DNA from 3 places in the Marinobacterium aestuarii genome. Region 1 is predicted to be linked to each of the others. Evidence: predicted binding sites of a transcription regulator. Region 1 holds the regulator's gene; each other region holds the start of a gene.
What was found. Region 1 encodes PhoB, which activates phosphate uptake and scavenging genes when phosphate is short. Its sites were predicted from a motif close to TGTCATANNNNTGTCANA; they were not measured.
Positions count from the first base shown of each region.

Region 1 (9,592 bases):
TGTTCGGCACTCAATTCTGTCGTCTTTTCGTTCATCGCGCGATGCTACCACAGCCTGGGCACGAAGATGTATGCCCGCGCCCGCTTGAGCCCAGCAACCTGAGTGCTAAGATAGGCCCCTTTCCTGGCCTGGAGCCTGCCGTGACACCCGCTCAAGCCCTGACTCGCAACCATTTCCCGGCCCGCTGGCGCGCCTTCAGGCGACCGTCCCGGCTGGCCGCACCGCAGCCCTGGCGCAACTGGCTGCAGGATCGCGGCAGCCTGACAAAGCGGCTGACACGGGCCAGCCACGGCCAGTTCAGTGTCCGGCTGGTGCGTCTGGGCTATGCCCGTCCGACCCGCTCCGAAGCTCGCGCTCTGGGCATGCCACCAAGGCGCCAGGCGCTGATCCGCGAGGTGCAGCTACTGGGCCAGGGTGAGCCCTGGGTCTATGCCCGCTCGGTGTTTCCCATCGATACCCTGTCTGGGCCCCAGCGTCAGCTCAGGGGCGTGGGCAGCCGCTCCCTGGGGACACTGCTGTTCAGCGACCTGTCGATGCAGCGCGAGCCACTGCAGATCGGCCAGCTGCGCCTGCACGGCAGCGACCCGCTCTGGGCCCGTCGTTCGGTGTTCCGGCTCGCCAACAAGCCCCTGCTGGTGTGCGAGGTGTTCCTGCCCGCGCTCCGGCACGTCGAATATCCCCGCTATCGGAGCCACAACGGATAACGCCCATGCATCAGCCACCCGCTAGCCAAAGTCTGTTCGAGCATCTGCGTGATCGCCTGGACGCCTATATCCAGCTGTCTCGGGTCAACAAGCCAATTGGCATCTACCTGTTGTTGTGGCCGACCTTCTGGGCCCTGTGGATAGCCGCCGACGGCGTGCCGCCACTCGACATACTGCTGATCTTTGCCGCAGGTGTGGTGCTGACCCGCGCCGGTGGCTGTGTTATCAATGACTTCGCCGACCGCAAGGTCGACGGCCATGTGAAACGCACCCAAGCGCGCCCGATACCCTCAGGCCGGGTCAGCAGCCGCGAGGCACTGTACCTGTTCGCCGTGCTGATGATACTGGCGTTCATACTGGTGCTCTATACCAACTACACCACTGTGCTGATGTCATTCGGCGGCCTGCTGCTGGCGTTTTGCTACCCCTTCATGAAGCGTTACACCCACCTGCCCCAAGTCGTGCTCGGCGCCGCCTTCTCCTGGGCCATCCCCATGGCCTTTACCGCGCTGGAAGCCGAACTGATGCCCAATGCCTGGCTGCTGTTTCTGGCCAATCTATTGTGGACCGTGGCCTACGATACCTACTACGCCATGGTGGATCGCGACGACGACCTCAAGATTGGCGTCAAGTCCACCGCCATTCTGTTCGGCGATGCGGACCGGCTGATCATTGGCCTGCTGCAGGGGCTGTCACTGCTGTGCCTGGTACTGGTGGGGCAAAACCTTGGCCTCGGTGCCTGGTACTACGGCGGTCTTGTCGCCGCTGCCGGATTTTTCGTCTACCAGGCCTGGCTCGCCCGCACACGGATGCGCGATGCCTGCTTTCGCGCCTTTCTCAACAACCACTATGCAGGTCTGGTGATCTTTATCGGCCTGGCAGCGGACTACGGACTGGGCACAGGTGCCTGATTGGCGACTTTTAGCTTGAAAAACCAACCAATAGGCGCTGATTACGGCCTTCGTCACATCTCTGTCATAATTTACGTTTGTAATGATGTCGTCTTAATTGCTACGTACAGAGGCAGGACCCATGTCTGCAGCAAAACGTGTACTGATTGTCGACGATGAAGCGCCGATACGTGAAATGATCGCGGTGGCGCTGGAAATGGCCGGCTACGAGTGCCTGGAAGCTGATAACGCCCGCGATGCCCACGAACTGGTCGTGGACAGCCCACCGGACCTGGTGTTGCTGGATTGGATGATGCCCGGCATGACCGGCATCGAATTTGCCCGCAGGTTGCGCAAGGATGCACTCACCGCAGAAATCCCCATCATCATGCTGACCGCCAAGGGCGAAGAGGACAGCAAGGTGAAGGGGCTTGAGGCCGGCGTGGATGACTACATCACCAAGCCCTTCTCGCCACGCGAGCTGGTGGCACGGCTGAAAACGGTCTTGCGCCGCACCACGCCCAAGGGCGTCGAGGAACCGGTCAGCGTGGATGGCCTGATGCTGGATCCCATCTCGCACCGCGTCACCTCCGACGACAAGCCCATTGAACTGGGGCCGACCGAGTTTCGCCTGCTGCAGTTTTTCATGACGCATCAGGATCGCGCCTATTCCCGCAGCCAGCTGCTGGACATGGTCTGGGGCGGCAATGTCTATGTCGAGGAACGTACCGTCGATGTGCATATCCGCCGCCTGAGAAAGGCACTCACCGAGCGTCACGACTACCTGGTGCAAACCGTTCGCGGCACTGGTTACCGTTTCTCTTCCCAGGTGGCATAATTCGCCATCTGACAACCTGGGGCCCAGACGAGTATGCAGAACACGCAGCACGCAATGTTCGTCAGCCTGTGCCTGAGCGCTCTGGCCGGAGCCAGTGCCGGTCTGCTGTTTGGCCTCCCCGCCTGGGGTGCCACTGCCGGTCTGCTGGGCTGGGGCAGCTACCAGATCCGTCAGTTTCAGAAACTGCAGACCTGGCTTCAGCGCAACGATGGTACAGCGCCACCCGAGGCCACCGGTTACTGGGGTGAGCTGCTGGACGAGCTGGCCCGCACCCAAAAGACCGACCGCGGCCGCGAGCAAAGTCTGCAGGCCATTATCCGGCGTTTCCAGCAGTCGTCCGCCGCCCTGCAGGACGGCATCGTCATTGTCGATCGCAACAATAATCTGGAGTGGTGGAACCGTTCGGCGGACAAGCTGCTGGGCCTCAAGGCGTCTTCGGATCGCGGCAAACCGGTGATTAACCTGCTGCGTGATCCGCGCTTTATCCGCTATTTCCGCAAGGGCCAGTATGCCGAGCCACTGGAACTCCCAAGCCCGGTCAATAGCGACCTGCACCTGCAATACCAGATCACCAGCTTCGGCGAAGGCGACCGGCTGCTGGTGGCCCGCGACATCACCCGGCTGCGGCGTTTGGAACAGACCCGGCAGGACTTTGTCGCCAACGCCTCCCACGAGCTGCGCACACCGCTGACGGTCATTCGCGGCTACGTCGAAACCTTTATGGATCAGGACCTGCCGCGCCCGCTGGCCCGTGCCATGGGGCAGATGCAGACCCAGGCAATACGCATGGAGAGTCTGGTCAATGATCTGCTGCTGCTGTCACGGCTGGAGTCCAGCAACCATATCGCCGATGAACACCAGATTCAGCTCAGGCCCATGCTGGAGCAAATTCATCAGGATGCGCAGGTGCTGACGCAAACCCAGCAAAAAGACCATGCCATCAGTCTGCAGCTGGACAGCGATTTCGATCTTGCCGGCCAGGAACTGGAGCTGCACAGCGCTTTCTCGAATCTGGTGTTCAATGCCGTGCGCTACACACCGGCCAGGGGCAGGATAGCCCTGCGCTGGTGGACAGATGCCAGCGGCGGGCACTTCTCAGTCAGCGACGATGGCATCGGTATCGACTCCATCCATATACCGCGTCTGACCGAACGCTTTTACCGCGTCGATGAAAGCCGCTCCTCCTCCAGCGGCGGCACCGGCCTTGGCCTGGCCATAGTCAAACATGTGCTGGTGCGCCACGGCGCCCACCTCAGCATCGACAGCCGGCCCGGCAAGGGCAGCACCTTCAGCTGCCATTTCCCCCCCGAGATGCTGGTCGACGCCGCCGATCGCCAGACCGAAACCGCCGGGTCGCACTAAAGGCTTAACGCAGGCGCAACTCCGGCGACTCGCCTTCCACCACAGGCGCATGCTCCTCTACCCAGTACAGAGTGGCGCCCACCACCGCCGCCGGCATCAGGATCAGGTTCAGCAGCGGCACCATCATGCCCAGCTGCACCAGACCACCAAAGCCGATCGATGTCAGGCGCTTCTCTTTTAGCAACAGCTTCATCTGCCCAAAGCTGACCTTGTTGTTGTCCATGGGATAATCGCAGTACTGGATCGACATCATCCAGGCACCGAACAGGAACCACAGCAGCGGCGACACCAGCCCCACCACCGGTACAAAGGTCAATACCAGCAGCAACAGCACCCGCGGCAGGTAATAGGCGATCTTGGCCAGCTCCCGCGCCAGGGTGCGCGGCACCAGCGCCAGCACGCCCCGCCAGCCCTCGTCAGCGCTGCGCACGCCGCGCAGGTTGCTCTCGACCTTCTCGGCCAGCAGGCCGTTAAAGGGTGCCGCAATCAGGTTCGCCACCAGGGTAAAGCTGTAATAGACCAGCACCAGCACCACCAGCGCCAGCAGCGGCCAGAGCAGATAACGCAGGAACGACAGCCATTCCCAGTCCGGTAACAGCTGTGTCAGCAGGTAATCGACCCAGCCATCAAACTGGCTCATCAGCAGCCAGATGGCGCCGCTGAACAGCAGCACATTCACCAGCAATGGAATCAGTACGAAATTGCGGATCGAGGGGTGGGGCAGCATTTTCAAGCCGCGCAGCAGATAGCCTGCGCCCTTTGCGGGGTTTCCTTTCATGACAGACCTTGCGTGATTGCACTTGGATGGCGGCCCGCGGCACTACTGGGCCCGGGCCTGCCCTGACGATGACGAGATTGTTAGCTGATATAAAACAGATAGCCCTTCAGCGCCACCGCCAGGATCATCATCAGCAGGGCAATGCGGTTGATGCGATTCTCGCCGGCATTGAAGGCAATGGTCGGCTGCCAGAACATCAGCAGTGAGCGGTAATCCCGGGTGCGCAGACCATAGAGCCCCAGCGACACCAGAAACAGGATAACTCCGCCCCAGAACAGCAGTTGTTCCAAAATTCCCAAATACACCATACTCTTGTTACCTGATAGCGGTTACGGGTTTGCACAGACACCAAGCCTAACAAATTCAAACCGCAAGAGCTGCAGTTGCCAGCTACCACTTTCGCCGCAGCCCCTCGCCCAGCAGGAGACTTTCATGAAAGCGATCCGCATTCACGCCTTTGGCGGCCCCGACGCCCTCAGCTATGAGGAAGTGCCGACCCCCACCATTCGCGACAACGAAGTACTGGTGCGCAACAAGGCGGCCGGCATCAATCCGATTGACTGGAAAACCTGCAGCGGCGGTGGTGCCGCCTCCTTTATTGGCAAGCTGCCCTTCATACCCGGGTGGGAGTTTGCCGGCGTGGTGGAACTGGTCGGAGCAGCGGTGGATGGTTTCAAGGTTGGCGATGAAGTCTTCGGTTTTATTCGCTTTCCGGAAGCGGCCGGCTGCTATGCCGAACACCTGGCGGCGCCGGCAAACCAGATCGCCCACAAGCCTGCGCAGATGTCATTCAGTGAAGGCGCGGGACTCGGTCTTGCAGGTCTTACCGCCTGGCAGGCGCTGTTCGACAAGGGCCAGCTCAGTGCCGGCCAGCAGGTGCTGGTACTGGCCGCCGCCGGCGGTGTGGGGCATCTGGCGGTGCAGCTGGCCAAGGCAGCCGGCGCCCAGGTGACGGGCTCCGCCTCGGCGGCCAACCATGAATACCTGCACAGCCTGGGCTGTGATGCGGTGATTGATTACCAAACGCAGGATGTGGGTCAGGCGCTGCAGGACATCGACCTGGTGATTGATGGCATGGGTGGTGAGGTTGGCATCAATGCCTTGCAGTGTCTGAAACCCGGCGGGCGCCTGGTCACCCTGCCCTCGGTTACCCTGGATGCGGTGGTGCGGGCCGCAGAAGCGGCCGGCGTTCAGGCAAGCGGCATCAGGGTGGAACCCAATGGCGCCCAGCTGGCAGAGCTGGCCAAGCGCTATGCCGAGGGCAACCTCAAGCTGACCCTGGCCGCCGAAGTCCCCCTGGCCGAAGCCCGTAGTGCCCATAAGCAGAGCGCCGGAGGCCATGTGCGCGGCAAGCTGATACTGACGGTGTGACAAGCCCCCAGTGAAGACTGGGCGTTACGGCGTCGGCGCATCGGCGGCAATGCCGCCACTGCATTCATACTGTTGCTGGCGCAGCAGCAGGCGGCAGCCTTCACCACGAATATCACCTTCCCAGCAGGTGTACTTGGCCCAGGACTTGTCATCTTCGGTGAGTTTGAGCCGGTATGCGGGGACTTGGTCGCAAAAACCCTCGGAGGGGGCCGCTGCAGCAAGGCAGGCCTTGAGAAAATAGTCATGCTGCAGGGTGCATTCAAAGCCAATGCAGCCATCGAAATCATCCAGAGTCCGGGTCAGGCAGGCCTGCTGATCATGGTTCTGGCCAAACAGCCGCCCCTGGGCCTGAAAGGTTTCCCGCGCATCGACCTGGCGGTCATTGAACTGCTCCAGCCACAGAGGACCGCGCAGCCAGATCCAGAGGCCCAGCACCAGCGTAATGAGGCCAAGCCCGATAAGGACTTTGCTGCGTGATTTCATAGTCAATCCGGTATTTCAAAAGTAGAAAGGGCTTCAGCTGCGCCGGGTGTACAGGCCGCCAAGACACAGGAACAGGCCCAGGGTAGATAGCAGCATGCCGCCGTTCACCAGCAACGGCTTGCGCGCGCTAAAGGGGACAAAGGCATGGTTGCCCACCGGGTCACAGGCCTCGGCGGCATAGTCGAAGGATCCGCCGGCATCGAGGCAGGCATCAATCAGCGACTGTTCCATCATGTAACCGACCATCATTCCGATCGCCGGCACCAGCAGCAGTAAAAGACCCAGTCGCAGCATCAGTCCTGATCACTAATGCCGATGTTGCTGAAGTCTTCATTGCGGCCCAGTTCGCGCAACTGCTTCACCAGTGCCGGATTGAAGGGGCCATCGGCTTCCAGCAATTCCAGCGCCGTGTCCACAAAGGCTTCCTCCTGCAACATCATGTCGTGGGTATTGATGAAGCGCACCAGCTCCTCGTCGGACATCTGATCGTCACCTTCGGTGACCTCGATATAGGACGCCACACACTCGCGGGACAGGTTCAGCACCGCCACGGCCTCGCTGGCGTCGTTGTCCAGAGTCGCGCTCAGGGTGGAGAACAGTGCCAGCACCGAATCCAGTGCAGGGGAGGCACCGTACATGTCAAAGGCATCAAGATCCGGCATATTGCTTTCGACCTTGTCCAGCTGTACCTCGAAGTTCATCTTGGCGCCACTGTTGGACAGGTGATCCCAGACCCCATTCAGAATCTGGCGCAACTGCTGGGCATCGCCAAACTCCGCCAGCCGCGAGAACAGCGCGAAGTTCGGAAACATGCGCTCGGACAGGGTGGCGCAAAACGCCGTCAACCGGACCTGCTCCAGTTCTGACAGGCGTGCTTCTATATCCAATTGATCACTCATTGATCTCTCCGCAGGTCGAGACAGTTTCGTAGGCCCTATTGTAAGGGTTTTACAGCAATTTGCAGTACGGGAAGTCATGACGCCCCTGTCTGATGCGGTTATATTAGTACCTCCTCGAATTGAATCGCGGTTATAACAAAAATGTCCTCATTCTCGTCGATCAATCGACTGGTCCAGATGCTGGATTGTTTCAGCGAATGGAGCGGCCGCATTATTTCCTGGCTAACGCTGTTCATGGTGCTGACGACCTTCGTGGTCGTGGTCATGCGCTACCTGTTCAACGTCGGCAACATCGCCGTACAGGAATCCATTATCTACATGCACAGCTTTGTCTTCCTGCTGGGCGCCGCCTACACCCTCAAGCATGACGGCCATGTGCGGGTGGACATTTTTTACCGTCCGCTGAGTGAGCGCGGCAAGGCCTGGATCAACCTGTTCGGCACTTTGGCGTTACTTATGCCGGTGTCCATTTTCATTCTGGTGATCTCCTGGGAATACGTTGCCACCTCCTGGGGCCAGCTCGAAGGTTCCCAGGAAGCCGGCGGTATTCCCTATCGCTACCTGCTCAAATCCACCCTGATCCTGATGCCCATCATGATGATCATGCAGGGCATCGCCGACCTCGGCCGCTGCCTGCTGGTACTGTGCGGACAGGGTCACCTGCTGCCATCTGACGAGGAACACGGTCTATGAGCGAACTTCTTCCCCTGTTCCTGTTTGCCGGTGCCATTATCGTTTTGCTGCTCGGCTACTCGGTCGCCTTTTCCCTCGCCGGTACCGGCCTGCTGTTTGCGGCCATTGGCGCCTGGACCGGCCACTTCGATGTGGTTTTCCTGGAGGCCATCCCCAACCGCCTGTTCGGCATAATGAACAATGAGGTGCTGATCGCAGTACCGCTGTTTGTGTTCATGGGGGTCATGCTGGAGAAATCCCGCATTGCCGAAGAGCTGCTGGATGCCATGGCATTGATGTTCGGCCCCATGCGGGCGGGCCTTGGTATCTCAGTCACCCTGGTGGGCATGCTGCTGGCCGCCAGCACCGGTATCGTTGGCGCTACAGTGGTGACCATGGGGCTGCTGTCGCTGCCCACCATGCTGCGCCGGGGCTATGACCCCAAGGTAGCGACGGGCATCATCTGCGCCTCCGGCACCCTGGGACAGATCATTCCGCCGTCCATCGTGCTGGTACTGCTGGGGGATGTTATTTCATCGGCCTACCAGCAGGCGCAGATCGACCAGGGCATGTTTTCGCCTGAAACCGTCACCGTGGGTGACCTCTTCCTCGGCGCCCTGATTCCCGGCCTGATCCTGGTTCTGGCCTATATCCTCTATCTGTTGTTCAAGGCCGTGGTGGATCCCAAAAGCGTGCCGGCCATCCCCCAGGCAGAGCGCGATGCGGTGGATGACCTCACAGCCCGCGTACTCAAGGCACTAGTACCCCCAATCCTGCTGATCGGTCTGGTACTGGGCTCCATTCTGGGCGGCTTCGCCACGCCCACAGAGGCGGCCTCGGTCGGGGCTGTCGGCGCCATTGCGCTCAGCATGATGCGCGGCAACTTCAGCTATACCGTGCTAAAGCAGGTGATGAAGTCCACCACCGAAGTCAGCTCCATGGTGTTTATCATCCTGGTGGGCGCATCCATCTTCTCGCTGGTATTCCGCGGCTACGGCGGTGATGACCTGGTGCGGGACTTCCTTACCGACCTGCCCGGCGGCGTCTTCGGCGCCATGGCTATCGTCATGCTGGTGATCTTCCTGCTTGGCTTCTTCCTCGACTTTATCGAGATTACCTTTGTGGTCGTGCCCATAGTGGCGCCGATTCTGCTCACCATGGGGCTGGACCCGGTCTGGCTCGGCATCATGATCGCCATCAACCTGCAGACCTCCTTCCTGACGCCGCCCTTTGGCTTCGCGCTCTTTTACCTGCGCGGCGTAGCACCGGAGTCGGTCTCGACCATGCAGATATACCGCGGCGTAATACCCTTCATCCTGATACAGCTGGTGGTCCTCAGCCTGCTGGCGTACTGGCCGGCCCTGGCCACCTGGCTGCCGGAAGTGGTGTACGGCTAATGTGTACGGGTGTAGCGCAGCGAAACCCATCAACCGGCCAGCCCATCACCGGCGGCTGATTGTTGGGCTATGGCATCGTTGGGTTACGCCCCATCGGGGCTGCACCCGTTCATCCTGAACATGCACCACTCCTTCGCGTCCCTGCGACCGTGGTATGACCGCCATGGATGGCGGAAATCCTAACATTGCAGGAGCTAA
Region 1 is NZ_CP015839.1:5,108,423-5,118,014, forward strand. Features, by position in the region: gene A8C75_RS22455 (DUF1415 domain-containing protein) at 1-35, opposite strand, end outside; gene A8C75_RS22460 (chorismate--pyruvate lyase family protein) at 141-704, shown strand; gene ubiA (4-hydroxybenzoate octaprenyltransferase) at 710-1,615, shown strand; gene phoB (phosphate regulon transcriptional regulator PhoB) at 1,737-2,432, shown strand; gene phoR (phosphate regulon sensor histidine kinase PhoR) at 2,466-3,794, shown strand; gene cysZ (sulfate transporter CysZ) at 3,799-4,572, opposite strand; gene A8C75_RS22485 (hypothetical protein) at 4,653-4,880, opposite strand; gene A8C75_RS22490 (NADP-dependent oxidoreductase) at 5,005-5,943, shown strand; gene A8C75_RS22495 (hypothetical protein) at 5,968-6,426, opposite strand; gene A8C75_RS22500 (hypothetical protein) at 6,460-6,720, opposite strand; gene A8C75_RS22505 (YjaG family protein) at 6,720-7,325, opposite strand; gene A8C75_RS22510 (TRAP transporter small permease subunit) at 7,467-8,018, shown strand; gene A8C75_RS22515 (TRAP transporter large permease) at 8,015-9,394, shown strand.

Region 2 (9,592 bases), 1.5 Mb from region 1:
ACTGCCGGACATCTCGGCGGCATGCACCATGCTGATATAAAAGCGCGAAAAACGCCCGCCCTGCTCTTTCAACACCACCGACAACGCCTGCCCCTTGCGCACGCCGTCCTGAATCCTTCCGAGCAGCGCCAGCGACTGCTCGTCACCGGCAACCCGGCGCATGATATCCAGCGCCCGGTCCAGAGTGACGCCGGCACGCATCAGGGTCGCAAGATCCAGACTGAACTGCAGCACCTGGCGCTGCGACGATGCCCCCAGGGTCAGTTTCAACTGCAGTAGCGAGGCCAAGCCTGTACCGCTGCCCGCCTCCTCCACCGAGATGGGGATCAGACCGCCGCGCTGCAGCTGCTGCACCGCCAGGGCCTGATCGGCGGCTTCCAGCGCACCGCTGCGCTCCTCGCCTTCTGCCGTGACCGCCCGGTACTGAAACTGCGCCATGGTTCAGGACTCCTGGGTGACACGAATGACTTCTTCAAGATTGGTCAGGCCCGCCAGGGCTTTCAGGCAACCATCCTCGTACAGGGTGCGCATGCCGGCAGCGCGGGCGGCCTGCAGAATCCGCCCGGAGTCCGCATGCTGCAGCGCCAGACGGCGCACTTCATCATTCATCATCAGCAGCTCATGGATCACCAGCCGGCCATGGAAACCGGTGCCCTGACAGTGTTCGCAGCCCCGGGCCCGGTACAGCCGCACCGGCCGGCCTGCGTTCAGCGCCTCGAGCTTCAGCTCCCGGGTCACTTCCGCCAGGGGTTCGTAGACCTCCTTGCAGTGAGTGCACAGCAAGCGCACCAGACGCTGACCGACAATCGCATTCAGGGTCGAAGTCAGCAGATAGTCCTCTACGCCCATTTCCAGCAAACGGGTCACACTGCTGGCGGCATCGTTGGTGTGCAGGGTTGAAAGCACCAGATGACCGGTGAGGGCCGACTGAATACAGATGCGGGCGGTTTCCAGATCGCGCATCTCGCCCACCATGATGACATCCGGATCCTGCCGTACGATGGAACGCAGCGCGTTGGCGAAATTCAAACCGATGGCCGATTTCACCTGGATCTGGTTAATACCCTCGAGCTGATACTCCACCGGATCTTCCACCGTGATCAGCTTGCGCTCCGGCGTATTCAGGCGGTGCATGGCCGTATAAAGGGTGGTGGTTTTGCCGCTACCGGTGGGGCCTGTCACCAAGATCATGCCATTGGGAATTTTCAGCAGCTGCTCCAGGTCCCGGCGGATGTCCTCGGAAAAACCCAGTTCGGCAAAGTCCAGCGACACACTTTCGCGGTTCAGCAGACGCATCACCACGCTCTCGCCGTGCATGGTGGGGACGGTGGAGACACGCACATCCAGATCCTGCCCCTGCACCCGCAGCTCTATGCGACCGTCCTGGGGCAGACGCCGCTCGGCTATATTCAGCCGCGCCATGATCTTGATACGGGAAATCACCGCCGGGGACATTTTCACCGGGGGCGCTTCGCCCTCCTTGAGCACCCCATCGATGCGAAAACGCACCTTGAGACTGTTTTCGAAGGGTTCGATATGAATATCCGACGCCCGCGCCTCAACCGCTCGCTGAATAATCAGATTGACCAGCCGTATCACAGGGGCGCCGCTGGCCATGTCCATCAGCAGTTCAACACTCTCCTCGGCATCCTCACTCGGCGCCACCTCGGACAGAATGCCCCCCATCTGGCTCTGGCCCTCACCGTGCAGTCGCTCCAGCGCCGCATCGATTTCGGAGCCGACACCCACCACAACGCTAATGGGCGCATCCACCGCCAGTGCCACCGCATCCCGGGAAAATGCATCCTGCGGGCAGACCATGGCCAGCACCAGGGTGTCATCATCCCGGCGCAGCGGGACCAGCTGTGCCTCCTTCATAAAGCGGTACGACAGGCCAGCATCCAGCACCGCAACCTCTGGATAGTCCGCCGCCTGCGCCAGCGGCAGCTGCAGCAACTCGGCCAGACTGGCCGCCATATTGCGTTCGGATACCAGCCCGAGCTTTACCAGCAGTGCCGACAGCGGCGCCGCCTCTGGCTGACTGCCACGCATGCGCTCGACTCTGAGCAAGTCTGCTTCCGACAAACGCCCGGCCCTGACCAGCGCCTGGCCCAGCGCACTGTCGTCCAGGTGCTCCATGCGCGACGCAACGGCTACCGACATGGACCTCTCCTCCGGGTGTGTTGGTTTCACGGGGCTGAAGTGCGCGCCTTTCTAATTCAAATAAAAACGCTGATGTCTAGCTCTAGGCGCTAGCACAACTATAGCTGAAGTAAATTCAGCCACCGCAGCGGGGCCACGATGGAGGGGTACTGAAAAACAGGGAGGAAACGAAGCCGCATTTAGACGCTTGCTGCAGGTGAAGTGCCGGGCGGAATTTTATAGCAGTTTTTTGGAGGAGGCACCTTGACGGCGGAGCAGTGAAGATCCGGCGCGCACTGCAGCCGAAGGCCGGCTGATGGGGGCGTATTCTTCAAGGTAAAAAGTCTGGGATACTTTCTTTGCACGAGCAAAGACAGTATCGCGCCAGCAAGGCGCAATACGCAGCATCAGGCCAGCGACAGCAGCGCCTCGCTTAGCAGCTGCGCATCGGCCAGGGGTGCGCTCTGCACCGAGACCAGCGGCAGATCCAGTACCCGCACGCCCAGAGCATGCAGCGCCGGGACATCGATACCGCCGTTGTAGCACCCATTGCGGCTGTCGATCATCACATAGTTCAGCAGCTGCACCACCGGCACCGGCGGCTCACAATCCTGGCGCAGCACCGCCAGCAGACGCCGTACGGCATCCGTCAGGCTGATACCCTGCTGTTCCGGGTCCGTCCCCAGGCTCGGCACATAGACCTTGGGCGCAGCACTGGCGGCAATCGCGCGGCCGGCACCGCGGGGCAACAGGTTGGCCAGCACGCTGGTATAAAAACTGCCGGGCGGAAAACAGATCAGCTCGGCGGCGGCAATCATGCGCTGGCGGGACTCGGGCAGCACCGACTGTACCGGCTGCCATTCATCCGGCGAGTGGCTCAGGCTCAGCTGCTCGATCACCGCATGCCTGGCCGCCAAATCCAAACCGGTAATCAAATGCTCACCTATCACCCGGGAGCCATCATCCAGATGCGCCACCAGGTGGTAGTTGTCGTTGGTCACGGTATGCACCTCGCCCAGCACCTGGGCATGACGGGCAAATTCGGCGATGGCCGCATCCAGGTTCTTGGCATTGCGCAGATAGGTGCCGGCCAGCACCAGGTTGCCGATGCTGGCGCCACGCAGGTCAAAATCCTCTGCCATGGCCTCGCGACAGGCTTGAAGCTGGATGCAGATCAGCCCCCGGGTCTGCTGATCGACAACCGCCGCCAGCGGATGTTCGCCGGCGACAATAGTGTCCAGCTCCGCCCGCAGCTGCGGGCCAGCGGCGCTCTTGGACAGGCGATGTGCAAACAGTCGCACGCCTTCGGGATGCCCCGTCACCCGTTCATCGGCCAGCGACATCAGCCGGCTGCGCAGGTCGCCGATGGCCGGCATCGAAAAGGCCTTGCGCAGGATGGCCGAGCTGCCCCCCGAATCATAGGGCGTCACCAGGTGCACCGAATTATGGGTAAAACGCTTGAGGGCACGGCTGGTGCTGTCCAGCGCAGAACCGCCGGTGAAGAACAGCAACTGCGGGCCAGCGGCAGGATCCCCTGCGAACAAATCAAGCCGCTGGGGATCCGGCGCCCAACTGGGCGGGAGGGGGTCGGTAATACGGTTAACGCGTTTCCCTGAAAGCATTCGCGGCGCTGACTCATAACGACAAAAACAGCGCTTATTATTACCCATCCGGCGGTGATGCCAAAGCGAAGATATCATTTTCACGCCCCGGCCTGGGTGAATATCCAGCCGGCGCCCCTGCTGCATCTCAGCCTGGCACGGCGCTTGCCTGCACCTTGCCCAGAAGCGCACAGGCAACAACAGGAGGTCAGCATGAGCGAGACGGTATTTCCCTGGTTCCAGCCCATTGTCGAAGTCGCCAGCGGCCGGGTTGCAGGTTTCGAAGCCCTGGCCCGGCGCCGGGGCCCCACGGGCGAGGTCGAGTCCGCTGCAGACATCTTCAGCGACCCGGCCCGTTCGGCCGCGGAACGCCTCGACGTGGATCGCAGCGTACGCTATCAGGCACTGCAGAAATTCAGCACCCTGGCGGGCCCGCAGTTCCTGAGTTTGAACCTGTCGCCGGAATGGATCGACAACCTGCAGGCCCGTGATGACCAGCCCACGCTGTCGATGATTCGGCAGCTCGGGCTGGACCCGGCCCGGCTGATACTGGAAATCACCGAACATAACGGCAAGATCGAGCAGATCCAGCGCCAGGCCAGCCGCTACCGTGCCGCCGGCATCGGTATCGCCTACGACGATTTCGGCACCGGTTTTCAGCAGCTCGACCGCCTGCTCGCCTTCACGCCCAACCTGATCAAGCTGGATCTGCGCATGTTCCATCATGGTGCATGCAGTGCCCACAAAGAGGCGATCCTGCAGATGGTCGGCCAGATGGGCGCTCAGCTGGGTAGCAAGATTGTCTGCGAGGGCGTTGAAACGGCTGAGGATTTTTATCTGGCACTGCAGTGCAATGCCAGCTACGTACAGGGATTTGTCTTTGCCCCGGCACTGCCCGAGTTTGTCGACGCCAACTCGACAAAGGCGCGGGTGCGGCAACTGCTGAACCAACGCCTCGACATGACGGTGGAACACACGGCCCGGGCCCAGTGGAATGAAAAGCGCCTGCACAGCAGCCTGCTGGCGCTGCGCGACCTGCTGCTCACCGGCGATGGCAGCGCGGCACTGGACAATTATCATCCGAGCCCGGACATCCAGCGTCTTTATATCTGCAACCGCGAAGGCGATCAGACCTCCCCCAACTACAGCTTCCACCAGGGCCAGTGGCAGACCGACAGCAGTGTCATCGGCAATAACTGGAGCTGGCGGCCGTACTTTTACCAGCTGATCGGCTCCACCGACTATCAGCGGCGCATCCTGCGCTCGGCGCCCTACCTCGATATAAGCACCGGCCAGCGCTGCGTCACCCTGAGCCTGGCGCTCGACAACCGCCGTGTCTTGCTGGTCGATGTCAGCGCACCGCAACGCCTGGGCAGCAGCGACAGCTGTCACAGCGAACTGATGCCTCGGCTCAACGGCGCCGCCTGAGCCTGCACTCTCGCCCCCGACTTGAAAGGGTCATAAAACCGACACCTGTCGTACATGTCTAGATAACTGCACTGTCACGAAGCCTGTTTAAAGTTGCCTCCATCGTCGGGACAACAACAGAGGCCCTCATGCACGTTATCGATATTCACTCCGTTCGCAAGTCGTTCACCCCCAGTCAGCGGGCTCTGTGCGATGTCGATCTGCAGGTCAGCCAGGGCGAGATGGTCGCCCTTATAGGCCCCTCCGGATCGGGCAAGTCCACCCTGTTGCGCCACATCTCGGGCCTGACCCTGGCCGATCGCCAGAGCCAGGGTCATGTACAGGTGCTGGGGCGTGATGTTCAGCGCAACGGCCGACTGCAGCCCGGTGTGCGTCAATCCCGCGCCCGCATTGGTCATGTTTTTCAGCAGTTCAACCTCATAGGTCGGCTGAGCGTACTCAACAATGTACTGATCGGCGGGCTGAGCCGCATGCCTGTCTGGCGCAGCCTGACAGGCCGCTTTACCCAGGCCGAACAACAGGATGCCCTTGATGCGCTGGCGCGCGTCGGCATGGCGGACTTTGCCAGACAGCGGGCCTCCACCCTGTCCGGCGGCCAGCAGCAGAGGGTCGCCATTGCCCGCACCCTGATGCAGCGTGCAGAAATCATCCTCGCCGACGAACCCATTGCCTCGCTGGACCCGGAATCCTCCCGCCTGGTCATGGAAACCCTGCGCCGGATCAACCAGGACGACGGCATCACCGTCGTGGTGACGCTGCATCAGGTCGACTACGCCCGCAGCTACTGCGACCGCGCAGTGGCACTGCGCCACGGCCAGCTACAGTTCGACGGCCCCATGCAGGACCTGGGCGCCGATCAGCTGGCACAGCTGTATCGCGGCCTGCCGGACACACAGCCGCACCTCGCCGCTCGTACTCCAGCCACTTTCACACTGTCCCCCGCCTGATGGCATTCAAGCACACAGAGGCTCCTCCCATGAAACTGAAAAAACTGCTTAATGGCCTGGCCGCAGGCCTTGGCCTGAGCCTTGGCATTGCCGGTACGGCACTGGCTGATGACGCCGCCAGGGCGCTGAATTTTGGCATCATTTCCACCGAATCATCGCAGAACCTGAAAACCCTGTGGCAACCCTTCCTGGCCGACATGTCGCGCGAGCTTGGCGTCGAGGTCAAACCCTTCTTCGCCTCCGACTACGCCGGTATCATTCAGGGCATGCGCTTCGACAAGGTCGACGTGGCCTGGTTCGGCAACAAATCCGCCATGGAAGCCGTCGATCGTGCCGGTGGCGAGATCTTCGCCCAGACAATTGATGTTACCGGCAACCCCGGCTACTGGAGCGTGCTGATCACCCAGGCCAGCAACGACCGGATCAACAACATTGATGACATGTTCAAGCATGCCGGCGAGCTGAACTTCGGCAATGGCGATCCCAACTCCACCTCAGGCTTCCTGGTACCCGGTTATTACGTGTTCGCCCGCAACGGTGTCGATCCCAAGGTCGCTTTCAAGCGCACCACCAATGCCGGCCATGAAACCAACTTCCTGTCGGTGGCCAATGGTCAGCTGGATATCGCCACCAACAACACCGAGAACGTCGACCGTATCGCCAAGACCCACCCGGACAAGGTCGAGAAGGTCAAGGTCATCTGGACGTCACCGCTGATTCCGTCCGACCCCATCGTCTGGCGCAAAAACCTGCCCGAAGCCGACAAGAGCAAAATCTATGATTTCATCATGGGTTACGGCACCGACGGCGACGCGCAGCACCTGACTGTGCTCAAGGCCCTTGGCTGGGCGCCGTTCAAGCCCTCCAGCGATGATCAACTGCTGCCTATTCGCCAGCTCGTGCTGTTCAAGGAGCGCCTCGCGCTGGTTGGCGACACCACCCTGAATGACACCCAAAGGCAGGCAAAACTTGCCGAGATCGACACCCAGCTGGCGACACTGAACCGTCGCATGGCGGCGCTGGACGCCGCTGCACGCTAATGCTCAACGGATACCGACCTAACAGCTAACCCCAGGGGCGGCACTCCGCCGCCCCGTCACTTCAAGACGACATACCGCATGACTACGGCTACTCGCATCGACCAGCTGCCCCGGCAGCGCTTTAACTGGCAGGCCAGCCTCGCCTGGGCCGCGCTATTGCTCATGCTCGGCTGGGGCTGGGAAGAGGCGGAAATGAATCCGCTGCAACTGTTCCGGGACAGCGCCAACATGGCCGAATTTGCCGCCGATTTTTTCCCGCCGGACTTTCGTGACTGGCGCCTTTACCTGAGCGAAATGATCACCACCGTGCATATCGCCCTCTGGGGCACAGTGCTGGCAATCGTCTGCGCCATCCCCCTGGGACTCATGAGTTCGGAAAACCTGGTACCCGCCTGGGTCTACCAGCCCACCCGACGCCTGATGGATGCAGCCCGCGCCATCAATGAAATGGTCTTCGCCATGCTGTTTGTGGTGGCCGTGGGGCTGGGACCCTTTGCCGGTGTGCTGGCGCTGTTTATCCACACCACCGGTGTGCTGGCCAAGCTGTTTTCCGAGGCGGTAGAAGCCATAGACCCCCACCCGGTTGAAGGTGTGCGTGCCAGCGGTGCCAACCCGCTGGAGGAAATCGTCTACGGCGTGATCCCCCAGGTGCTGCCGTTGTGGATCTCGTTCTCGCTCTACCGCTTCGAGTCCAACGTGCGTTCCGCCACCGTCGTGGGAATGGTCGGTGCCGGGGGTGTCGGCGTGGTGCTGTGGGAAAGCATTCGCGGCTTTCAGTTTCAGCAGACCTGCGCCCTGATGATCATGATCATTCTGTGCGTCACCCTGATCGATCTGTCATCGCAGCAACTGCGCAAGGCCTTCATATGACCCGGCCTTTTTTTCTCACTCACGGACTTGTATAGACAACATGGCTGTTTACCTGAAAATCGCCACCGAGCTGCGCGACGAGATCCGCCACCAGTATCAGATCGGTGACTTTCTGCCGCCGGAAAAGCAGCTGGCAGAACGCTTCAATGTGAACCGGCACACCCTGCGCCGGGCGGTCGATGAACTGGTGCAGGACGGCCTGGTGCGCCGTTTTCAGGGCATTGGCAACCAGATCGCCAAACCCAAGATCGACTATGTATTGCATGACCGTGCCAGCTACAGCCACAACCTGGCCAGCATTGGTCTGAGCCTGGAAACCCGGGTGCTCAATTGCAGGCTCGAGAAGCTGCGCCCGGGCCTGGCCGACCGGCTTAAGCTGCCCGCAAATACAGCCTATGTGCTACTGACCACCTGCCGCCTGATCGATGGCCGATCCGCCTGCCTGATTCGCCATCACCTGTTTGATGTCGAACTGGAAAAAATGCAGGCGTTCCACAGCGGCTCTCTGCACCAGTTCCTGCTGCAGCAATTCAACTGCCCGCTCAAACGCGGCAATACCCGGCTGCGGGCACGCATGCCCAACTTTGAGGAGTGCAACCAGCTGCAGCTTGGCCGCGGCGTACCTGTGCTCGAAGTACATACCCAAAACTTTCACGCCACGACCGGGGCACTGAAGGAGTACTCCCTCAGCCTCAGCCGCAGCGACATGTTTGAATACAGTCTGGAGCCTTGATAATGCAAAACCCAACCCCGCGTCAGCACTGGATGTCCATCCTTGCCCGCGCCCCCCGCGCCCAGCTCTGCGCCCTGTACCGACCGGAACCGGACACCGAGTTTGAGCTGATCCGGGCACCTGAAACCGGCCTGACCCAGGTACGCGCCCGCAGTGGCGGCACAGGCGCGCAGTTCAACCTCGGCGACATGACCCTGACCCGCTGTGTCGTCCGATCCCCTGCCGGCCATCTGGGCTATGCCTTTGTGGCCGGGCGTGACAGGCAGCAGGCTCGCCTGGCCGCCGAGCTCGATGCCCTGCTGCAGGAGTCGGCCCGGCAGACGCAGTTGCTCAGTGACGTCATCGAGCCCCTGGCCCGGCAGCAGCGTGCCGCCCGCAGCGCCCGTGCCGCCGAGGCAGACAGCACCAAAGTCGATTTTTTCACCCTGGTCCGCGGAGAAGACTGATGTCCACCGATACCCTGATACGCGGCTTCGACGATAGCGTACACGACAGCCAGCAATGCTTTCGCCAGATTCTGCGGGCCATGAGCGAACCCGGCACCCTGGTGCAGCTCTGCAGCCCCGCAACCCCCGAGGGGCTGGCGCCGGCCAGTTTCGCGCTCTGCCAGACGCTGCTCGACAGCGATACGCGGCTCTGGCTCTCGCCGGAATTTGATCGCCCCGGCATCAAGCGCAACCTGCACTTTCACTGCGGTCTCAGTCTGACCAGGCAGCGCGAAGAGGCGCACTTTGCCCTCGCCCGCCAGGACGAGCTGCAAACGCTGGAGGGCTTTGGCCGTGGCAGCCCCGAATACCCCGAAACCGGCGTGACCCTGTTGCTGGAAGTCAG
Region 2 is NZ_CP015839.1:3,592,049-3,601,640, forward strand. Features, by position in the region: gene A8C75_RS15725 (type II secretion system F family protein) at 1-438, opposite strand, end outside; gene gspE (type II secretion system ATPase GspE) at 442-2,163, opposite strand; gene A8C75_RS15735 (GAK system CofD-like protein) at 2,550-3,764, opposite strand; gene A8C75_RS15740 (EAL domain-containing protein) at 3,957-5,171, shown strand; gene phnC (phosphonate ABC transporter ATP-binding protein) at 5,300-6,118, shown strand; gene phnD (phosphonate ABC transporter substrate-binding protein) at 6,148-7,158, shown strand; gene phnE (phosphonate ABC transporter, permease protein PhnE) at 7,237-8,028, shown strand; gene phnF (phosphonate metabolism transcriptional regulator PhnF) at 8,069-8,761, shown strand; gene phnG (phosphonate C-P lyase system protein PhnG) at 8,764-9,207, shown strand; gene phnH (phosphonate C-P lyase system protein PhnH) at 9,207-9,592, shown strand, end outside.
Region 2: the regulator PhoB is predicted to act here: its motif matches at 5,200-5,217, upstream of phnC (phosphonate ABC transporter ATP-binding protein).

Region 3 (9,592 bases), 140 kb from region 1:
CTGCGAAGCTTTTCAGCGTTCCCGGCTGGGACTCTTGGCAAAGCGCTGCTGGTAGCTGCGGGTGAAATGGGACAGGGAAACGAAACCGCAGGCGACCGAGATATCGGTGACGCTCTGGCTGGTTTGCTGCAGCATCCAGCGGGCCTGATCCAGGCGCAGGTTGCGGTAGTAGGCGCTGGGGGTCTGTTGCAGATAGTGGCGGAACAGGCGCTCGAGTTCACGCCCGGAGAGCTGCAACTGGGCTGCGATTTCGCTGATGCGCAGCGGCTCCTCCAGGTTGTGTTCCATCAGTTGCACGGCCTCAACCAGGCGCGGATTGCGGCTGTCCAGGCGCTTTTGTATCGAGGTGCGCTGAGGATCGCTGTGGGCGCGCTTGTGGGTGTAGATCAGCTCGTCGGCCACGGTAGTGGCCAGGCCGTTGCCGTGCTGGGTACCGATCAGATACAGCATCATGTCGAGCCCCGACAGGGCGCCGGGGCAGGAAAAGCGGGCGCGATCCACCACCAGCAGTTCCTGCACGAAGGCCACCCGGGGAAAGGCCTCGGCGGTGCTCTGCAGGTTCTCCCAATGCAGGGTGGCACGGTAGCCATCCAGGATGCCGGCGGCGGCGGCAATGTAGGCGGCGGTGTCCTGGCAGCCGATATCGGCGCCATGGCTGGCCTGCTGGCGGATAAAGCCCAGTAATGCCGGTGTGATGCGGGCCTGGGGATCATAGCCTGCGCAAATGATCAGGGTGTCACCGGCCGGAGTATCGCGAATGCCGGCATCGCTCATGATCTCGAGGTTGTCGCTGCTGGCGACCAAGCCACCCTTTTCGGAGATCAGCTGCCAGCGGTACAGCTCGCGGTTGCTGCTGTGATTGGCATGGCGCAAGGGGTCGAGCATCGCGGTCAGGCCGAACAGCGAGAAGCCTGGAATCAGCAGAAAGCTGATGGTTTGCGGGTAGGTGCGGGGGCGGTCTCCAAACATCGATGCACTGGGTCCTGGGCTGTCCTGGCGAAAACGCACATTTAATAGGCGGATTCAGGCAAATTTTGTGGGGCGGGCGGGTTAGCATTGCCCAAAAGCCGCGTCGGCGCAATCCCAATCAGAGGTGCAAGATGACAACTGAACTCACCGTGTTCGAGGGGCCCGTTCAGCCCGAGTGGATCGACTACAACGGCCACATGAACGATGCCTGCTATGTGCTGGTTTTCAGCCAGGCGATCGATGAATTCATGCTGCAGATTGGCCTTGATGCCGTCTTTCGCGAGGCGCATCAGGTCTCCATCTATACGCTGCAGAGCATGGTGCACTACTTGCAGGAAGTGAGTTTGGGTGAGCCGCTGCGGGTAGAGGCGCGCTTGCTTGAAAGCGACGCCAAAAAGCTGCGGGTATTTTTCACCCTGCGTCACGGCGAAACCGACGCAGAGCTGGCGGCGATGGAAACCCTGTTGCTGCACATGGACATGGCGGCGCACCGCGGGGCACCTATGCTGCCCGACACCGAGGCGCGGGTCCAAGCACTGCAGCAGCACCAGGCGGGCTCGGACTGGCCGGCACTGGCCGGGCGCAGCATCGCCCTGACACGCCCGCGCAGTTGAAAAACCGCCCGGCCCTTTTGCACAGTGCGCAGGTTGCTGAAAGATGATCCTTTGGATGCCAGGCTGGTTCCTGTATGCAGCTGGCCCCTTCGTCCGGTGTCACCAAGGGCCGCTGTCATGTCGTTGTCATGGAATCGGTCTAGGTTATTGACCTCTGTCATATTGAGCGGAGTGATTTCGATGTCCGAGCGACCTTTTACGCGGGCGACACTGGCCCTGCTGGTGGCCGCCGCCGCCAGCACGGCGCAGGCGCAGTCTTTCAATCGCATTGCCAGTTTCCCGGTGACGAACAATTTTTCTGCCAGTCAGGATGCTGCGCAGGAAACCTCGGCCGAAATCATTGCGGCTTCCGCGGATGGCCAGATGCTGATTTATTCGGACAGCCCGCGCGGCGGTCTGGGCTTTGTCGATATCAGTGATGCAGCCAAGCCCCGCGGGGCAGGCTTTGTGGACATGGGCGGCGAGCCAACCGCGGTGGCTACTGCCGACGGCATGGCACTGGCGGGCGTCAATACCTCGCCCAGCTATACAGCGCCTTCGGGTTTTCTGGCGGCGGTTTCGCTGCAGGATCAGACCGAAAAGGCACGTTGTGATCTGGGCGGACAGCCGGACTCGGTGGCGGTGTCCAGAGATGGCCGCTTTGCCGCCGTGGCGATAGAAAACGAACGTGACGAAGGCTTGGGTGACGGCGCCCCTGGGCAGTTGCCGGCGGGCTTTCTGGTCATACTGCCGCTGCAGGACGGTATACCCCAGTGCGACGCGCTGCGCCGGGTCGAGCTGACCGGGTTGGCGGAGGTTGCCGGCGAGGACCCCGAACCCGAGTTCGTGGACTTCAACGATCGCAACGAGATTGTGGTCACACTGCAGGAAAATAATCACCTGGTGATCGTGGCTGCCGACAGCGGCGAGATTCTGCATCACTTCAGCGCCGGGCGCGTGCACCTTGCTGGTATTGATATCGAGAAAGATGGGCAGCTGGATTTCAATGGCAGCCTGAGTGATGTGGCGCGTGAGCCCGATGCGGTGAAATGGCTCGACGACGAACGTTTCGTTATCGCCAACGAAGGCGATTACCAGGGCGGTTCCCGCGGCTTCACCATCTTCCACAAGGACGGCCGAGTGCTGTTCGAATCCGGTGCCGACTTCGAGCAGCGCATAGTGGCGGCCGGTCATTACCCGGAAAAGCGTTCTGGCAAAAAGGGCGCCGAACCTGAAGGCGTGGCCGTGGGCGTATTCGGGGACGAGCGCTATATCTTCGTGCTGTCCGAACGGGCCTCTGTTATCGGTGTTTACCGCGATACCGGCGCTGCGCCTGAGTTTGTGCAGCTGTTACCCTCCGGCATAGCGCCTGAATCCGCAGTGGTTATTCCGTCCCGTGGCTTGCTGGCCAGCGCCAACGAAAAGGATCTGCTCGAGGATGGCGGTGCCCGCGCCCATGTCATGCTCTATCGCCTGGAAGACAGGGCTCCCGTCTACCCGCAGTTGCTGTCTGAGGCTGATGCCCAGGGTATGCCGGTGGGCTGGGGTGCCTTGTCCGGCCTGACGGCGGACCCCGGCAAGCCCGGTCTGCTCTATGCGGTTAACGACAGCTTTTACAGCCAGCAGCCGACGATCTTTAGTATTGATGCCAACAGCACACCGGCCCGTATTACCGCGGCGACCCGCGTGACCCGAGAGGGCAAGACGGCGGAGAAACTGGATCTGGAAGGTATAGTGGTCGATGGCCAGGGTGGCTTCTGGCTCGCATCGGAGGGGCGCACGGACAAGGGTATCCCCCACGCCATTTACCACACCGATGCCCAAGGCGAGATTGATCGCACTCTGAGCTTCCCGCCCGAGCTGCTACAGCATGAGAGGCGCTTTGGTGCTGAAGGTATCACCCTGATCGGAGACACTCTCTGGATCGCCCTGCAGCGCTCCTGGAAAGATGATCCGCAAAATACCGTCAAGCTGGTGTCCCATGACCTGAAAACCGGCCAGTGGGGCGCCGTGCGCTATCCGACCGAAGCGGCGTCTCAGGGCTGGGTCGGGCTGTCCGAAATCAGCCTGGGGGCAGACGGTGTCTACATTATCGAGCGGGATAATCAGATCGGTGAACAGGCCGCCATCAAGCGTTTGTACCGGGTGGCACTGGATGAGCTCAAGCCTGCGCCGCTTGGCGGCGAGCTGCCGCTGGTCAGCAAACAGCGGGTGCGCGACTTTATCCCCGACCTCAAGGCGCTGAATGGTTTTGTGGTCGACAAGATAGAGGGCTTCACCCTGGATGCCGCCGGCAACGGTTTTGCGGTAACCGATAACGACGGCGTGGATGACAGCTCTGGAGAGACCTACTTTATCCGTACCGGGAAGCTGTAACCGGGAAGCACTTTTCGAATAGTCAGAATCCGCAGTGTCTCAGGGCGCTGCGGATTTTTTGCGTATGAGTCGGTGCCGGGCGCGTAAGTGCTTGTCGGCAAACAGTCAGGTCACGCTGCCCAGCCGCAATCTGGCCAGGCTCTGGGCCAGCGCCAGGGCGCAGAGTACTGGATCTATTGTCGGCAGATTGAAACTGCGCTGCAGGTCTGCTGCCCGGCCGGTGAGGCCGCCTGAGCCCAGCACAATGGTTTTGGCGCCATCCTGCTCTATCGCGGCACGGACACAGGCGGCTATTTTCTCTGCAACCAGAGTGTCAGTGCCTGCCGCCTGTGCCACGCCAATACCGGCGGCGCGCACGCTGCAGGTCTGATCGGCAGCGCCGTAGCGCGTCAGCATGGCTCGAATCCCTGGAACGGCGGCATGCACGGTTGTGATTATGGCAAAGGGCCCGGGCAAGGCGCGTGCAGCGAATAGGGCTGCTTCGCACAGGCCAATGACGGGTACCCGTACCGATTCACGCAATGTCTGCAATGCGATGTCATCGAAACAAGCCAGTATCAGGGCGTCGTAGCCCTGACAGGCGCCGCTGTTCGCCAGAGCCAGTAATTGAGCGGAGGCAGCATCGCGATCCGCCTGGCGCTCGATGGCATGGGGGCCTGCCGGCGGGTTGATGCAGTGCAATTGGGTTTGGGCCGATATGGCGGTGCCAGCCAGTTGCTGCATCTGGCGAGTCAGTGCGGCATTGGTATTGGGGTTGATCAGCAGAAGCCGCAGCGGGCGGGTGTTGTTCATCAATATCTCCGAATGGGGGCAGGAAACAGGCGGCTCCTGCGTAGGTGTTAATGGGGTGCTTTGGCAGCTTTGCCTTTACACGGGTGGATGAAGGCGCAAGGATACAGTGTCGGTCGGGGTGCCATCCTGGCGGCCAGATCAGGATCGGAAACCGTTCGACGATTTATTTGCGAGGTTTTCCGATTTTGCCGATAATGTGTGGACTTTATAAGGATGTTGGGTCGCAATCATGTACTTTACGCGCTTTGTCGTAATGACCTGCCTGCTGTCGCTTTTCGGTCTTCAGACCATGGCGGACACACTGCCGCAGCCTTCAGGCCCAGTGATTCTTACTCTGGAAGGTGCCCTGAGCAACACCAATGGCAATGGCGTTGCTCGCTTTGATCGCGAGATGCTTGAAGGTCTATCCTTGCACCGCACGCGCACCGGTACGCCCTGGACTGAAGGCACGATCGATTTTGAGGGTCCGCTCGGGCGTCTTGTGCTCGATTTTGTCGGTGCCAAAGGCGAAACTCTGATCGTGACGGCACTGAATGATTACAGTGCTGAAGTGCCATTGGCCGATTTCTATACCTATGATGTAATCTTGGCGCTGAAAATGGATGGTGACTACATCCGGATTCGTGACAAGGGGCCGATATTCATTATCTATCCGTTTGCGGATTTTCCCGCACTGCAGACAGAAGTTATCCATAACCGGTCGGTCTGGCAGCTTAAAAGCATCCGTGTAAAGTAATAGCTACGGATGGGCGGCGGAGGATAAATATTGCGATTTCCAGTACCTGCTTGGTCTTCGGCCAAGCCTAGGCGTGGCTCCGTTTTATTCCTGCTGGTTGTCTCGCTGGTGTGTCTGCTGGCCTCGCTGGCGCTATTCAAAACGCTGGTGGATCGCCAGCAGGTGCTGTTCGAGGTTGCCACCGAAGAAGCACTCTGGTCTGCCTACCAGGTTGACCGCGAAAGCCTGAAACTCAAAAACGCCATTAACAACTATGCCAGTCGTCAGGGCGAGGAGCTGCTGGACGAGGTGGAGGTGCGCTTTGAGATTCTCTACAGCCGCGTCGGGTTGCTGGAGCAGGGCGAACTGGGTGCGGTGTACCGGCGTGAGGCTGAGCTTGCACGCCGGGTAACCGGTTTTCGCACCGCGATTAGTGCCATGGAAGTGGTGTTGCCGTCATTGCGTGAGCAGGAACCTATTGCCACCGCCGGGCTGATCGCCATGGCTACCGAGATTAATGACAGCGCAGAAGCGCTGATTTTCAAGGTGCTGCAGCTGCGCGCCGAGCAGAAAACCGCCAGTCGTAACGAGTTTTTCGAGTTGCTGGGTTACCTCGGCAGTATGGGCGCCCTGTTGTTGTTTGGTATTGGTGCCATTATCGCGCTGCTGTTTCGACAGATGATACTTGAACAGCGCTCCCGCGAGCAGGCCGAGCAGCTCAGTGAGAAACTCAAAATCAGCGCCGCCGAGGCCGAGACCGCAAACCAGGCTAAATCGGAATTCCTGGCGACCATGAGCCATGAGATTCGCACCCCCATGAATGGCGTGATTGGCATGAGCAGCCTGCTGCTCGACACGCCGTTGCAGCCACAGCAGCGTCACTATGCGAGAACCATCGGCGAGTCCGCCGATGCCCTGCTGAAAATCCTCAACGATGTGCTGGATATCTCCAAGATGGAGGCGGGCCGGCTTGAGCTGGAGCAAACCGAGTTTGATCTGCAGGAATTGCTCGCCGGCAGCGTTGAGCTGCTGGCCGTGTCGCTGGACAGCAAGCAGGTTCGCCTGAGTCTTGAGGTCGAGACGGCCGTACGCGGTCATTACTGCGGCGATGCCGGGCGTCTGCGTCAGGTGTTGCTGAATCTGCTGGGCAATGCAGTGAAATTCACCGAACGGGGCCATGTGCGGTTGCGGGTCAGCCCGGTGCCCGGTGAGAGGCCGGGGTGGCAGAGTCTGCTGTTCGAAGTCGAAGACACCGGCATAGGCATAGCACCGCAGGCGCAGTCCCGGCTCTTTGCCATGTTTGTGCAGGGCGATGCCGGCACAGCCAGGCGCTATGGCGGCACCGGGCTGGGGCTGGCGATCTGCCAGCGCATTGTCGAACAGATGCAGGGCACCATCGGCTTTGACAGTCAGGCGGGCAAGGGTAGCCGGTTCTGGTTTCGGCTTGAACTGGAACGCAGTGAGCCCGGTGAAATAACGGTCGAGGGTGCCGATGAAGACGCCATTGTTGCAGCGCTCAGAGCGCACCCCATGCGGTTGCTGGTGGTCGAAGATAACCGGGTCAATCAGCAGGTGGCTCAGGGCATCCTGGCCTTTTTGGGGCAGCACAGCACGCTCGCCGAGGATGGTGTCCAGGCGCTGCAATGTCTGAACCGCAGCCATTTCGATATGGTGCTGATGGATGTGCAGATGCCGAACATGGACGGGCTCGAAGCCACCAGGGCGATCCGTCGCCTGGCTGGGCCGCACAAGGCCGTGCCCATTATTGGCATGACCGCCAATGCCATGGAGGCGGATCAGCGTGCCTGCCTCGATGCCGGCATGGATGCCTGTCTGCCCAAGCCGGTTCGACGCCAGAGCCTGGCCAGTATGCTGCATCGCATGTCCCGGCCGTTGCCGCATGGCAGCGAGCCTGCTGTGCATGCCAAGCCTGTGTCCGCAGACACTGTCGTTGAGTTGCCGGGAACGGGTGGCTTCCCGGGGGCGCAGGATATGGCCAGGCTGCTTGATGCTAGCCGGCTGGACACCGCTTTGCTCGGATCCCTGGCGGACACAATAGGTACCGATGATTGTCTCGATTTGCTGGCTGACTTTCGTGCCAGTTTGACCGATTACCGCTCCCGCCTGCAGGTCGCGCTGGACCAGGCCGACCGGGCTGAAATAAAGCGTCTGTGCCATGGTGCGCGCGGGGCTGCCTTGAATCTGGGCTTTGCGCAGCTGAGCCGCGAGCTGGCGGCGGTGGAGGCCTCCATCACCCAGGGAATCGAGATCGATGTGCCGCTGGCGCAGTTGCAACACGGCTTTGAGGCCGCAGAAGCCATAACGGCGCCGGCCATTTTGCGTCAGGTGCTGGATGCGACCGATGTCTAGGGTTCGGCGCCGGGCGCGGATTGGTTTATCATGTGCGCCTGTCAGCCATATGTTTACCCGGAGCGGCTAAATGAGCCTTAAAGGAACCCTGTACATTATTTCGGCACCTTCTGGCGCCGGCAAGACCAGCCTCGTGCGCCAGTTGCTGTCCCGGGACGCTCAGGTACGGGTCTCGGTTTCCCACACCACCCGGGCAATGCGCCCCGGCGAGGCCAATGGAACGGACTACAACTTCGTCACCCAGGCCCAGTTCAACGATATGATCAATGACGGACAGTTCCTGGAGTTCGCCGAGGTGTTCGACAACAAGTACGGCACCTCCCAGACCTGGGTACAGCAGGAGCTGGACCAGGGTACCGATGTCATCCTGGAAATTGACTGGCAGGGCGCAGCACAGGTACGCCGGCTGATGCCGGAGGCCGTGTCCATTTTTATACTGCCGCCGTCCCGTGAAGCACTGCGTGCGCGCCTCACCGGCCGTGGTCAGGATGATGTCAGCGTTATCGAACGACGCATGGCGGATGCGGTGAGTGAAATGAGCCACTACGCCGAGTTTGACTATATGGTGATCAACGATGAATTTGATCTGGCCCTGAGTGAACTTCAGGCGGTGCTGGTGACGCGCAGGCTGCGGCAGTCTGCGCAGCAACAGCGGCATGCGGGGCTGATCACGGATCTCTTGTCAGAATAGCCGTACTCGCGTAGACTGCCCCGTCTTTTTGTTTGCAGATTACTACCTTTTCGAGGTTCAAGATGGCACGAGTAACAGTTGAAGATTGCCTGGAAAACGTTGATAACCGTTTCGAACTCGTTATGGTTGCAGCAAAACGTGCGCGTCAGCTGGCCACCGGTGGCAAAGAAGCCAAGGTTGACTGGGAAAACGACAAGGTTACCGTCGTTGCCCTGCGTGAAATCGCTGAAGGTTTTACCGACAAGCGCGTACTGGATGACCAGGAAGAAGACTGATCTTCCAGAAAGCTTCGCGATACGGCATCATTTCAGGTAAAACTCGAGGGTATAGCCGACGCTAGCCCTGTATTGCCGGAGTCTCGATGCCAACCATAGACGCACTTTGTCAGCGACTGACCGAATATCTCGAGCAGGAACAGATCCGCAAAGTGCGGCGCGCCTACTATTTTGCCGAGCAGGCGCACGACGGGCAGCGGCGCAAGAGCGGCGAGCCCTATGTAACCCACCCCCTGGCGGCGGCCGGCATTCTGGCCGGCATGCACATGGACCATCAGAGCCTGATGGCGGCCATGCTGCACGACGTTATCGAAGACACCGAGATCAACTATGACTCCATTGAGTCGCAGTTCGGCAGTGCGGTGGCCGATATCGTCGACGGCGTCTCCAAGCTGACCCATCTGGAGTTTGAAACCAAGGCGGAAGCCCAGGCGGAAAACTTCCAGAAAATGGTGCTGGCCATGGCCGAGGATATCCGGGTTATCCTGGTGAAACTGGCTGATCGGTTGCACAACATGCGCACTCTCGGTGCCATGCCTGCGGTAAAGCAGCGGCGCATCGCCCGCGAAACCCTCGATATCTACGCCCCCATTGCCGCCCGTCTGGGCATGCGCGACCTGCAGGTTGAGCTGGAGGATCTGGCGTTCCAGTCCTATTACCCGATGCGCGCCCGTTATATCCGTCGCGCGGTGGTGAAAGCGCGCGGGCAGCGTCGTGACATCATTACCGAAATTCAGCAGACAGTGCAGCGCCGGCTGGATGAGGAAGGCCTCAAGGCTGTGGTCACCGGGCGGGAAAAACACCTTTACAG
Region 3 is NZ_CP015839.1:4,973,337-4,982,928, reverse strand. Features, by position in the region: gene A8C75_RS21915 (GlxA family transcriptional regulator) at 13-969, opposite strand; gene A8C75_RS21910 (thioesterase family protein) at 1,101-1,583, shown strand; gene A8C75_RS21905 (esterase-like activity of phytase family protein) at 1,764-3,938, shown strand; gene A8C75_RS21900 (aspartate/glutamate racemase family protein) at 4,044-4,730, opposite strand; gene A8C75_RS21895 (putative pterin-binding protein) at 4,984-5,466, shown strand; gene A8C75_RS21890 (ATP-binding protein) at 5,497-7,815, shown strand; gene gmk (guanylate kinase) at 7,886-8,506, shown strand; gene rpoZ (DNA-directed RNA polymerase subunit omega) at 8,569-8,781, shown strand; gene spoT (bifunctional GTP diphosphokinase/guanosine-3',5'-bis pyrophosphate 3'-pyrophosphohydrolase) at 8,868-9,592, shown strand, end outside.
Region 3: the regulator PhoB is predicted to act here: its motif matches at 1,697-1,714, upstream of A8C75_RS21905 (esterase-like activity of phytase family protein).